Regions from separate parts of the Kumtagia sp. genome, predicted to be linked through region 1. Evidence: riboswitches for the same ligand, from Rfam matches in the RefSeq annotation. Region 1 holds a riboswitch; each other region holds the start of a gene.
The links. A riboswitch is a leader RNA that binds a small molecule or an ion and turns the genes downstream of it on or off. The one in region 1 is predicted to bind cobalamin.
Positions count from the first base shown of each region.

Region 2: it holds a riboswitch for cobalamin, as region 1 does, so the genes downstream of both, AC5JDC_RS13575 (DUF1636 family protein) here and AC5JDC_RS03890 (aromatic ring-hydroxylating oxygenase subunit alpha) in region 1, are expected to answer to the same signal.
Region 3: it holds a riboswitch for cobalamin, as region 1 does, so the genes downstream of both, bluB (5,6-dimethylbenzimidazole synthase) here and AC5JDC_RS03890 (aromatic ring-hydroxylating oxygenase subunit alpha) in region 1, are expected to answer to the same signal.

Region 1 is NZ_JCACER010000009.1:52,578-56,768, reverse strand. It holds gene AC5JDC_RS03895 (FAD-binding oxidoreductase) at 1-859, opposite strand, end outside; gene AC5JDC_RS03890 (aromatic ring-hydroxylating oxygenase subunit alpha) at 881-2,128, opposite strand; cobalamin riboswitch at 2,245-2,450, opposite strand; gene zigA (zinc metallochaperone GTPase ZigA) at 2,681-3,901, shown strand.
Region 2 is NZ_JCACER010000036.1:24,560-28,750, forward strand. It holds gene AC5JDC_RS13560 (serine hydrolase) at 1-325, shown strand, start outside; gene AC5JDC_RS13565 (DnaJ domain-containing protein) at 365-1,063, opposite strand; gene AC5JDC_RS13570 (VWA domain-containing protein) at 1,060-1,779, opposite strand; cobalamin riboswitch at 1,902-2,102, shown strand; gene AC5JDC_RS13575 (DUF1636 family protein) at 2,141-2,554, shown strand; gene cobW (cobalamin biosynthesis protein CobW) at 2,551-3,588, shown strand; gene AC5JDC_RS13585 (cobaltochelatase subunit CobN) at 3,743-4,191, shown strand, end outside.
Region 3 is NZ_JCACER010000024.1:27,088-31,278, forward strand. It holds gene AC5JDC_RS10295 (S41 family peptidase) at 1-199, shown strand, start outside; gene AC5JDC_RS10300 (FMN-binding negative transcriptional regulator) at 572-1,219, shown strand; cobalamin riboswitch at 1,426-1,601, shown strand; gene bluB (5,6-dimethylbenzimidazole synthase) at 1,651-2,361, shown strand; gene AC5JDC_RS10310 (TetR/AcrR family transcriptional regulator) at 2,398-2,988, opposite strand; gene AC5JDC_RS10315 (MFS transporter) at 3,129-4,191, shown strand, end outside.

The DNA of each region.
Region 1 (4,191 bases):
TGAAGCGGACGGGTATCGAGGCCCCCGCCTCGCCTTCCGAAGCGCCTTCGGCCGTGTCGGCGAAGGGCGCCGGCAGGGCTTCGACCGGTGGCGCGCCAAAACTCTCCTGATGATAGCGGGCCATGTCGAAGCCGGCGGCTTCCAGCATGTCGCGCACCGCGCGCATGAACGGCTCGGGGCCGCAGCAGAACACCTCGCGCTCGCGGAAGTCGGGCGAAAGCAGCGGCAGCCGCACCGCGTCGATGCGGCCCATATGGCCGAACCAGCTCTCGCGGCTGGAGCGCTCCTCGATGAGGAAGCCGAGCGACAGGCCCGGCATGCGGCCGCCGAGCAGCTCCAGCTCCTTCCGAAAAATGATCTCCTCCGGCCGCCTGGCGCAGTTGACGAAGGCGACGTCGGTCCATGGGGCGCAGTCGTTCAGCCAGCGCAGCATCGACATCATCGGGGTGACGCCAGAGCCGGCTGAGATGAACAGATATTTCGCCGCCGGATGGTTGTGGTGCGAAAAATCCCCGACGGGACCGAAGGCCCTGACGCGCATGCCGGGGAGGAAATGGTCGAACATCCAGCGCGTGCCGACGCTGCCCGCCTGCGCCTTGACCGTGACGGCGATCGAGAACGGCCGCGACGGCGACGACGACAGCGTATAGGTGCGCATCAGCGGGCCGTCCGGCGCCGGCAGCTCCAGCGTCACGAACTGGCCGGGCTTGTAGCGGAACCAGGTCTGCGCGTCGGAGCGGAAGGTGAAGGTCTTGACGTCCGGCGCCTCGTCGGTGACGGCGACCACCTCCAGCACCTGCAGCCGGTCGTTCCACGGCGCCATCTCGTCGAGGTGGCGGTAGAGGCCGAGATCGGTCATGGCGTTCATCTCCCCCTCCCGTCAGGCGACGCTGCGCAGCGCCGGCTTGCCGCCCTCGGCCAGCCGCGGCTCGATGAAGCGCGCGTACCAGTCGACGAACTGGATGACGCCGCCCTCGTGCAGCTCGGAATACGGCCCCGGCTCGTAGGCCGGCGATTTGATGCCGAAGGCGTTCTCCTCGACGATGCGGCGGTCCTGGTCGTTGGTCTCGGTCCACACATGGATGAGTTCGGCCAGGTCGTAGTCGACGCCCTCGACCGCGTCCTTGTGCACCAGCCATTTGGTGGTGACCGCCGTTTCCGTGGCGTTGATCGGCAGCACCCGGAAGGTGACGGCGTGGTCGCCGAGAATGTGGTTCCAGGTCGTCGGGTAGTGATAGAGCATCAGCGTGCCGATGCGCTCGACCGCCACCTGCGCGGACAGGCTCTTCCTCACCGCCCGCTTGCCGGTCATGGTGTAGCTGACGGCGTCGCGCAGCAGCGGCGCGCGGGTGGCCCGGTACTGACCGGCGGCGTCGATGCGGAAGCGCGCCGGCAGGCCGGCCGCCTCGCATTTCGCCCAATGATCCAGCATCTCCGGGTCGCTCTCGGCGCCGTTGACGCCGGTGACCGTCGGGGCTTCCGGAAAGGTCTTGCACAGCTCCGGATGGTTGCCGGCGCAGTGATAGCACTCGCGGTTGTTCTCCCAGACGAGCTTCCAATTGCCTTTTTCGACGATGGTCGATTCGTGGGCGATCTTCGCCTCGGTCAGCCGGTGCGGCGCGAAATAGGGCTGCATCAGCGCCCGGAACGGCGCAAAATCGGCAGGCTCGTCGGCGAGGCAGATGAAGACGTAGCCGCCGACGCTTTCGCAGGCGACCGGCTTGAGGCCGAAAGCGCCCTTGTCGAAACCCTCGGCCATCTGGCGCGCGAACAGCAGTTTTCCGTCGAGGTCGTAGGTCCACTGGTGGTAGGGGCAGACGAGCCGCGCCGACATGCCGCGCTCGGCGTTGCAGACGCGGCTGCCGCGATGGCGGCAGGAATTGTGGAAGGCGCGGATGCGCCCCTCGCGGTCACGCACGATCACCACCGGATAGTCGCCGACCTGCACGGTGAAGAAGCTGCCCGGCTTGGCGATCTCGCAGTCGTGGCCGACGAACAGCCAGTCGCGATACCAGACCAGCTCCATGTCCAGCCTGAAGAAGTCCGGGTCGATGTAGAAGGGCTGCTCCAGGCTGAAGCCGTCGCGACGGCGTCGGATCATCCTCAGCATTTCGGTGCGTGCGTCCATGTCCTGTCCTCACGGTGCAAGGACTGAACTGGTGGTGATGAAGGAGGATCGGCGACGGCAGTCGGGTTGCGACCGGCCGAGCGCTTCCGCCTCTTGACCGCCCACCGCGATCAGTCGGGTTCCGATGCTTCAAGGCTGGTTTCCGGGCTCCGAAGCTGGCCTTGGCAGGCCCGTCCCGACACCTTCCCGGGCCTTTGCCCAGTGGTCTCCCGTCGAGACGAAAAACTTCGATACCGTTGCGGGGGCAGCGCCGGCATCAAACCGGCTTCCCAATTCTCCCTGCGGCCTGTCGCCGAAGGGCACCTTGAACGGGGATCATCAGACCAGAGGGCGCGGCCGGCGTCCCGCGAGAATGCGACTTCGGCTGCGTCTCCAGCGACGCCGGCGAAATGGCGGGCTTGCTCTCCCGATTTGTTATGTTATTACGTTACTATTCCGGCGAATGCGAATACCTCGCCGGGACGAATGGTCGTTCCTCCCAAGCGATCGTCCGCATCCGGCCCGGGCACTCGGGCCGGATGCATCCCCCAGCTCCGAACGGATCCCAAAAACATGCCCGACGCAGCCAAGCCGACGAAACGCCTTCCCGTCACCGTCCTCTCCGGCTTCCTCGGCGCCGGCAAGACGACGCTGCTCAACCACGTGCTCAACAACCGCGAAGGCCGGCGCGTCGCCGTCATCGTCAACGACATGAGCGAGGTGAACATCGACGCCGCGCTGGTGCGCGACGGCGGCGCGAATCTTTCGCGCACGGAAGAGCAGCTGGTGGAGATGACCAATGGCTGCATCTGCTGCACGCTGCGCGACGACCTTTTGAAGGAGGTGCGCCGGCTGTGCGAGCAAGACCGCTTCGACTATCTGCTGATCGAGGGCACAGGAATCGCCGAGCCTCTGCCGGTCGCCACCACCTTCGATTTCCGCGACGACAACGGCGACAGCCTGTCGGACGTCGCCCGGCTCGACACGATGGTCACGGTCGTCGACGCGGCGAGCCTGCTCAAGGACTACTCCTCGCAGGATTTTCTGCGCGATCGCGGCGAGACGGCCGGCGCCGGGGACGACCGCGCGCTGGTCGATCTTCTGGTGGAGCAGATCGAATTCGCCGACGTGATCGTGCTCAACAAGGTCTCGGAAGCCGCCCCGCACGATCTCGACCTTGCGCGCAAGATCGTCCGCGCGCTCAACCCGGACGCCGCGCTGGTCGAAACCGATTTCGGCAGAGTCGGGCTCGATCAGGTGCTCGACACTGGCCGCTTCGACCTCGAAAAGGCGCAGCAGCATCCGCTGTGGTTCAAGGAGCTGAACGGTTTCGGCGACCACGTCCCGGAGACGGAGGAATACGGCATCCGCTCCTTCGTCTACCGCGCACGCCGGCCTTTCGACCCAGTGAGGCTGAAGGCTTTCGTCAACCGGCCCTGGCCGGGGGTGGTGCGCGCCAAGGGTTTTTTCTGGCTGGCGACCCGTCCGCACCATGTCGGCGAGCTCAGCCAGGCCGGCGCGCTGGTGCGGACGGGCAAGCGCGGACTGTGGTGGGCCGCCGTGCCGAAGGACCAATGGCCCGACCATCCCGAATGGCGCGCCGCGATGCGGCCCTATCTCGATCCGGTATGGGGCGACCGGCGCCAGGAGATCGTCTTCATTGGCTGCGACCCGATGGACGAGAAGGCGATCAGGGCGGAGCTGGACGCCTGCCTCGTCGCCGAAACCGGCTTCATGCCGGCCCGCTGGCGCGACCTGCCCGATCCGTTCCCCTCATGGGAGCGGGCGGCATGATGCTGCGTTTTTTGCGCAAGGTGGCCGGCAGCGCGGCGGCTCGTCCGCCCTGCGCCTGCCATCCAGCCGGCGAGCCGGACGGCGTCCGAGACGACCCGACACAGGAAAGAGAGGGGGACAGGGCGTCGCGCTTCACCTGCGACGAGACTGATGCTTGCCTGCAACCGGATCACCGCAAGCAGGCCGGCGGCTGAGCTGCGTCGCGGTCGGCTCGCGCCGGAATCCGTATCCGTGGCAAAAGCACGGTCTCACGCATCGCAGCGGCGAAGCCAAGCCGGCGAAGAATCGAA
Region 2 (4,191 bases), on a different contig from region 1:
CGTCGAGCAGGCCTATGCGGCGCCGGCGCCCCGCCCGCGCGCCGACATCGACGCTATGCAGACGGCCTCCGTCGAGCCGGAGGGCTGGGTCATTCAGGTGGCCTCCTCGCCGAGCAAGGTGGAAGCGACCGCCATGCTCGAAACGACGGCGCGCAAGGCTCCGTCCGTGCTCGCCTCGACGTCCGGCTACACCGTTCCCTTCTACAAGGACGGCGTCACCTACCACCGCGTCCGCTTCGCCGGCTTCGACACCAAGGCGGCCGCCTGGAAGGCCTGCGGGCAGCTCAAGAAGCAGAACATCGGCTGCTACGCCGTCCAGAACTGAGAACACGTATTTCCGAAGTTGTAGTTCGTATCGGGAGAGTTAGTGGTGATTGGCGAGAAGGACATCCTTGGCTTCGTTGATCCGCGCCGCGAGGAACGACGTCCCGCCGAGGTCGGGGTGCAGGCGCTGCATCAGGCGGCGATGCGCCTTGCGGATATCCGCCGGGGAGGCCCCCGCTTCAAGACCAAGGATCTTGTAGGCCTCCTGCTTAGTCATGGCGCCCGCACGTGGCGCAGCTCGCTCCCCGTCGCCGTCGTCCGCCTTCGCGTTTTCGCGCCAGATGGGAAAGCGGCCGTCAAGATACGTCTCCAGTAGCTGGCGGCTCTCCGGATCGTCGGCGAGGTCGTCCCGCAGATCCCGGAGCTCGCGCAGCGTCATGCTGCTCAGCATGCGCTGCTCGTGACGGCCGGCAAGCACCAGACCGTCGAGCGCCCCGCTGTCGTGGTCCAGTTCCATTTCGAGCGCGGCGGTGCGGACGTTGGAGCGTTTGCCGGGGCTTTTCGGCTTTCGCCCGGCCTGCACCCGCGCCGCGCCGTACCATGCCAGAGCCGCCGAGATCAGAAAGCCGCCGATCCCCGACCGCCCGACCAGCAGCAGCACCAGGCCGAAGACCCCGAGCACGATCGGACCGGCGGTGCGCAGCGTGCGCGCCAGCTTGGCGGCGTCCGATTTCAGGAAGCCGGTCACGGCGGCCAGGGCGACCAGCAGGACCAGCAGGCCGCCGATCACATAGCTCATCCTTCACCCCGCATGTGTTCGATCAGCAATCTGTCCTCCGGCCGGTTGCGCGCCTCCAGCGCCTTCAACCCGCCGGTCGCGAATACAGCCACCGAGGACAGCAGCTTTGCAAGCGTCGCGGCAGCGGTCCGGTCGAAGCGGAACCAGGCGCCCTTCGACAGCCGGGCCATTTCCTTGAACGCCTTTTCGGCGGCGGGATCGCGCCCCTCCTGGAACACGAAGACCGGCACGCCGAGCAGGCCGAGCCGCCCGGCCTGCTCGGCGAGCCCGTCGATCTCCTCCTCCATCGCGTCGCCGATATAGACCAGCGCATCCACCTTGCGGCGCGCCGTCTCCTTGAGGGCGTGGGCGAGGATCTTGCCGATCTGGGTGTGGCCGGCGCGGCAGTCGATCCTGGTCATGAGATCCTTGAGCGATCCGGTGTCGCGCACGAAGCGCGAGGCGCGGCATTCGCCGAAACCGCGGAAATAGGCGAGCTGGACCTCGAGCCCGCCGCTGTTGCCGACGGCGTCGAACATCTCGCCCTGCAGCCGGCAGGCCATGTCCCAAGTCGGCTGCCGGCTCATCGTGGCGTCGAGCGCCAGCACCAGCCGCCCGCCGGCATCCGTCTTGGCCTGCGCCATCGACCGCGCCAGCCGCACGAAATCGTCGATCTCGCGCGAACCGGAGCGGTCGAGCGATCTGTCCGAGCGGACCGGTGTGCCGTTTTTACCCATCACCCCTAAAAAATGTGTCGAGCCGGCGTGGCTTGCAAGCCCGATAACGTCGGCCGGCACCATGCGGAACGGCAATGCGATGCCGGCGCCCCGGCGGTGCGTTGACAGGCTCCGCCGCCGGAGCGTAAACCACGGGCGACGGTTCCCTTCCCGGCAATGGGAAGGGCTAAGAGGGAATGCGGTCAGGCCGTCCGGCCGAATCCGCAGCTGTCCCCGCAACTGTAGGCGGCAAGCCCGCGCCGAAAGCCACTGGAGCGATCCGGGAAGGCGGCTGAGGGCGACAACCCGCGAGCCAGGAGACCTGCCGTCGGAATCGCAATCCCACTGTCCGGCGGGTGACCCGGACGAGGAGCCGTATGACGTGACCATCGGACCGTTTCTGTCGCAGGACGCCGCCACGCCGGTCGAGGGCGTGACGCTCGTCGTCTGCTCGTCCTGCCGCGACGCCACCGGCTCGGACGCCCGGCCCCGCGCCGGCGAGTTGCTCGGCAACCAGGTCCGCGAAACGGCGCGAGGCACCGGCGTAGCCGTGCGCCAGGCCGAATGCCTCGGCAACTGCAAGCGCCGCCTCAGCGCCGCGCTGCTGCGCGACGGCTGCTGGAGCTACGTGTTCGGCGACCTGACGGAGGACGACGCGCCCGACCTCGTCGCCGGCGCCCTGCTCTTCGCGACGTCGACCGACGGCCTGCTGCCCTGGCGCGGCCGCCCCGATTGCCTCAAGCGCGGGCTGGTCGCCCGCATCCCGCCCCTTGCCATCCTCGAGGACCCTTCATGACCGCTTCGCTCAACCGCGTCCCCTGCACCGTCGTCACCGGCTTCCTCGGCGCCGGCAAGACGACGATGATCCGCCACATCCTGGAAAACGCCGGCGGACGGCGACTGGCGCTGATCGTCAACGAGTTCGGCGACGTCGGCATCGACGGCGAGATTTTGAAGGGCTGCGGCGTCGAGGCCTGCCCGGAGGAAAACATCATCGAGTTGGCGAACGGTTGCCTGTGCTGCACCGTGGCCGACGATTTCGTGCCGGCGCTCGACCGGATTCTGGCGATGGAACCGAAGGTCGACCACATCATCATCGAGACCTCCGGCCTGGCCTTGCCGAAGCCGCTGGTGCAGGCCTTCCAATGGCCAAGCGTCAAGAGCCGCGTGACCGTCGACGGCGTCGTCGCCGTGGTCGACGGCCCGGCGCTCGCCGCCGGCAAGGTCGCCTCCGACATGGACGCGCTCGCCGCGCAGCGCGCCGCCGACGGGACGCTCGACCACGACGACCCGGTCGAGGAGGTGTTCGAGGACCAGGTCGCCTGCGCCGACCTCGTCATCCTGTCGAAGAGCGATCTCATGAACGCCGAAGCGACCGCCGCCGCCCGCAACCTGATCGACGCGCATCTTTCGCGTGCCGTGAAGGTCGTGCCGACGGCCGAGGGCCGTGTCGATCCGTCCGTGCTGCTCGGCCTTGGCCTGGCCGTCGAGGACGACATCGAGAATCGAAAAACCCATCACGACGACGAGCTCGACCACGAGCACGACGATTTCGATTCCTTCATCGTCGAGCTGCCGGGGGTGACCGACCCGGACGATCTCGCCGGGCGCATCGCCGCCGCCGCCGAGAGCGAGAACGTGCTGCGCTTGAAGGGTTTCGTCGCCGTCGACGGCAAGCCGCTCAGGCTGCTCGTCCAGGCGGTCGGCCCGCGCGTCAACCACTATTACGATCGCGCCTGGACCGCCGCCGACGACCGCCGCTCGCGCCTGGTGGTGATCGGGTTGAAGGGGCTGGACCGGAATGCGGTTGAGAAGATTCTGGCGGGCTGACGGAATGCCGCGTTCCTTCGCACCCCCCTCTGTCCTGAGCTTGTCGAATGGGCCGGACATGTCCGGTCCATTCGACAAGCTCAGGACAGAGGGGGGTGTGGAGGAGTACGGACCGCCGCTGTGGCAAACGGCCGGCTTGGTCTAGGACTGCGCCATGCACATCCTGCCCACGACATCCGCATCGCTCGACGACCTGATCGAGCCGGTCGACCTGGCGCAACAGCCGGCGGACATCGTGGCGCTGTCCTTCACCGACAGCGACCTGGCTGCCATCGCGGCGGCGTGGAAGCGCGACGAGGCCGCCCTGCCCTCGATGCGGCTCGCAGCACTCCGCGACCTTCGCCACCCCATGTCGGTCGATCTCTGGCTGGACAAGGTCGCGGCGCACGCCAAAGTGATTCTGATACGCATCCTCGGCGGCTACGACTGGTGGCGCTACGGCTGCGACCAGGTCGCCGCGCTGGCGCGGGCCAAAAATGTCCGACTCGCGCTGCTGCCCGGCGAATGCCGGGAACAGGACGAGCGGCTGGTCGAGTGTTCCACCCTGCCACGCGGGGAACTCGACGCGCTGCTCGCCTTCTTCCGCGAAGGCGGACCGGACAA
Region 3 (4,191 bases), on a different contig from region 1:
CCGCGCCTACGTGCTGCCGGACGACAGCCTGCTCGAACTGGCGGTCTCGGACGCGGTCATCGGCGACAATGTCCGCCTCGAGGGCGCCGGCGTCGAGCCCAGCGTCGCCGTGCCGTTCAGGCTGCCCTATGCGGCCGGCGGCGATGCGCAGCGCGAGGCGGCAACCGAGGAGATGCAGCGCATCCTGGCGCGCGGGTGAGTTCGGCGCCGGAGCTCCGGCCTCGCCCGGGCGGGCGAATCGAACTCGGCGGCCTCGGCTCGCGGTCCGGCCCAATCTCGTCGGCACGACCATCGCCGCGCTGCTGCAGGGACCGCGCCCGCATGATGCCCCGCCTCCTTGGGGCGGGAAGGCGACGGACGGGCGGGGAGAGGTTCCATTTCGACCGGAAAGGCGCCGCGCGGACGGAAGTCCGCCATGGGCCGCTAGACCGTGGTGAACATGCTCTTGATCGTCGCGACGATCCGGCGCCGGATGCCGTCGTTCTCGAACTGGACCCGCAAAGCCTTGAAACTGGATATTCCAAGCGAGCCAAATCCTGCGCATCTTGCCCTCCAGCGCAAGGAGCTTGCCATGTATACGCCTCCCGCCTTTCGTGACGACGATCAGCAGAGCCTGAGGGCCACGATCCGTGCGGCACGGCTGGCGAATTTCGTCACCGCGACCACGGAAGGCCCGCTGGCCACGCCGTTGCCGCTCTACCTCGACGAAAGCGAGGGCGAGCACGGCGTGATCTACGGCCATCTGGCCAAGGCCAATCCCCAGTGGCGCGTTCCGCCGCTGGGCGATGGACTGGCGATCTTCATGGGACCGGACGCCTATGTGACGCCGTCGTGGTATGCGACCAAGCAGGAAACCGGGAAGGTGGTGCCGACCTGGAATTATGTCGCCGTCCATGCTTACGGCCCGGTCGAGTTCTTCACTGATCCAGGAAGGCTGCTGCAAGTCGTGAGCCGTCTGACCGATCTCCACGAGGGCGAACGGCCCTCGCCCTGGACGGTGTCGGACGCGCCGGCGGATTTCATCCAGGCGCAGCTACGCGGCATCGTCGGCCTGCGCATGCCGATCGCCCGCCTGGAGGGCAAGCGCAAGATGAGCCAGAACCGCGCTGCGGCCGACCGCGCCGGCGTTGCCTCGGGCCTCGCCGCGAGCGCGCGCGCTTCCGACCGTGACGCCGCGCGTCTCATCCCCCGCGAAGACCTGCTCGCCGGTTCCGCGTAACGGTGCCGATCATGATGCCAGCGACGTAATTCACGCGCTGCGGCTTCGTTGATCGTCTCACCCGGGCCGAGTTCCTCCTGCGTCGCGGCGCATACGTTCGCCGGCGTGGCGCGGAAGGCGCCGCTTCCCCGGATCGCTACTCACGTTCAGGGAATGTTCGCCGGACGATGTCGCCCCGGGGGTCGCGTCCGATAACTTTCCGGCATAGAGTGCCGCCACTGTCCGGTGCCCGCCTCGCGGGAGAATCGGGAACACGGTGGAATCCCGTGGCGTGTCCGCTGTAAGGGGGACCGCGCCGGCATGTGCCACCGCCTTGCGGCGGGAAGGCGCCGGAGGCGGGGCGAACCCGAGCCAGAAGACCGGCCGGACAGGAAGGTCATCCGCAAGGCCGGGCGGATCGACTTGTCCAATGAATCGCGAGGGGACAAGCGATGCCCGCAGGCGCCACATCTTCCGCCCATGCCTTCGAGGAGGCGGACCGCGAGGCGGTCTACCGGGCCATCTCAACGCGCCGCGACGTGCGCGCGCATTTTTCCGGCGAGCCGGTCGACGACGCCGTGCTGGCGCGGCTGATCGAGGCCGCCCACCACGCGCCCTCGGTCGGCTACATGCAGCCGTGGAATTTTGTCGTCATTCGCGACGCGGCGCGCCGCGAGCGGGTGCGCGAGCTCTTCCTCGCCGCCCGACTGGAGGAGGCGGAGCGGATCGCGGGTGACAGGCAGGCGCTCTACAAAAAACTGCGGCTGGAGGGCATCTGCGAGAGCGCGCTCAACCTCTGCATCACCTGCGACCGCAGCCGGGCGCGGGAAACGCCGCTCGGCCGCTGGCACAACCCGCAGATGGACCTCTACAGCACCGTCTGCGCCGTCCAGAATTTCTGGCTCGCCGCACGTGCGGAAGGCATCGGCGTCGGCTGGGTCAGCATCTTCGACGAGGCGGCGCTGAAGGCGTTGCTCGGCATTCCCGAGCATGTCGTGCCGGTGGCCTATCTCTGCGTCGGGCGCGTTTCCTGCTTCGCCGAGAAACCCGACCTGGAGACGCAGGGATGGCGTAGCCGCATGCCGGCGGCCGAACTCGTCATGAGCGAGACTTTCGGCGGGGAAGGCGAAACAGGGCTGAAAGCGGCGATCGCCGGCAGGTAGTCGCCCCGTGGCCGACCGAAAGAGCGAAAAAAATCCTCAGCGCGCCAAAAACCCTTCCAGCATTGCCTTGAAAGCTGCCACCGCCTTCTTCGAGGTCGCTTCCGGGTCGTCGGAATTGGCGATCCACTGCGCCGCGTAGAGGGAGGCGCCGCTGATCAGGCGCGCCGCCGCCTCCGGATCGATGTCGGCGACGGCGCCGTCCGCCTTCAGCCGGGCGAGGCTCCTGGTCATGGACGAGATGCAGGCATTGGCGTTGGGCCATTGCGCGGGGTCGCCGAGCACGGCAGGCCCGTCGCGCAGCATGATGCGCTGGATCTCCGGCTCGAGCGCCATCTCGATATAGGCGACAGACTCGTCGACAAAACCCTGCCAGCGGTTCGGCGCGCGGCCCGAGATGGTGCACAGCCGCTCGTTCATCTCGGCATCGATCTCGGCGATGACCGCCTGCAGCAGGCCTTTCTTGTCGCCGAAGTGATGGTAGAGCGCGCCGCGGGTGAGGCCGGCGGCGGCGGTGAAATCGTCCATCGACGCGTCCGCGTAGCCGATGGTTCCGAAGGCCTGGCGGGCGGCGGCGAGCAGCTTTGCGCGGGTTTCCGCAATCATCTCGCTGCGTGGTCTGTGGGCCATTGCCGTCCTTTCCCATACGAGCCGTATATTTATTTCACGTACGACGCGTATATTAATTGACATACGATCCGTATGCAATTAACTGAATGCATACGCTACGTATGTAAGTGACGTCGCCCCGGGAATCCAGGAGCATCCCCATGTCCAATCCCTATCGCGAAATCTTCAGGGCACCAGGCGCCAAGGGTTTTGCCGCCGCCGGCTTCCTGGCACGGCTGCCGCTCGCAATGGCTCCCATCGGCATCGTCGCCATGCTGTCGCAGGCGCTCGGCGAATACTGGCTGGCCGGCGCGGTGTCGGCCACCTTCGCGCTGACCAACGCCCTGGTGGCGCCGCAGATCTCCCGGCTGGTCGACCGCCTCGGCCAGGCCAAGGTGATGGTGCCGGCCACGATCGTCTCCGTGGCCGCCTTCACGGCCCTGATCGCTGCCACCAACCAGGGCTGGCCTACCTGGACGCTGTTCGCCTCGGCGCTACTCGCCGCCACCATGCCCAGCATTCCGGCGATGGTGCGCGCGCGCTGGACGGAGATCTTTCGCGACCGTCCCGAGCTCAACACCGCCTTCGCTTTCGAATCGGCCGCCGACGAGCTCGTCTACATCGCCGGCGCGTCGGTATCGGTGGGCTTGAGCGTGGCGCTGTTCCCGGAAGCCGGAATGCTGGTCAGCACGCTGTTCCTGGCATTCGGATCGGCCGCCTTCATCCTGCAGCGCTCGACCGAGCCGCGGGTGCGGCCGGTGGAGCACGGCGGCGGCGGTTCGGCGATCCGGCAGAGGCCGGTGCAGATCATCACCTTCGCCCTGATCTTCATCGGTGCGATCTTCGCGACCGCCGAAGTCAGCGCCGTGGCGATCACCAAGGAGCTCGGCCAGCCCGGCGCCGCCAGCCTGGTCATCGGCGTCTACGCCGTCGGCTCCTTCGTCGTCGGCCTGATCGTCGGCGCGCTCAACCTGAAGATGGCGCTGCAGCGGCAACTCGCCATCGCCGTCGCCATCATAGCGCTGACCACGCTGCCACTGCTGGTCGCCGACACGGTGCCGCTGCTGGCGCTGGCCGTGTTCGTCAGCGGCGTGGCGATCTCGCCGACCTTCATCACCGCCTTCGGCCTGATCGAGCGGCGCGTGCCGGAGGCGATGCTGACCGAGGGCGTCACCTGGGTGATGACCGGCATCGGCATCGGCATGGCGCTCGGAGCCTTCGCGG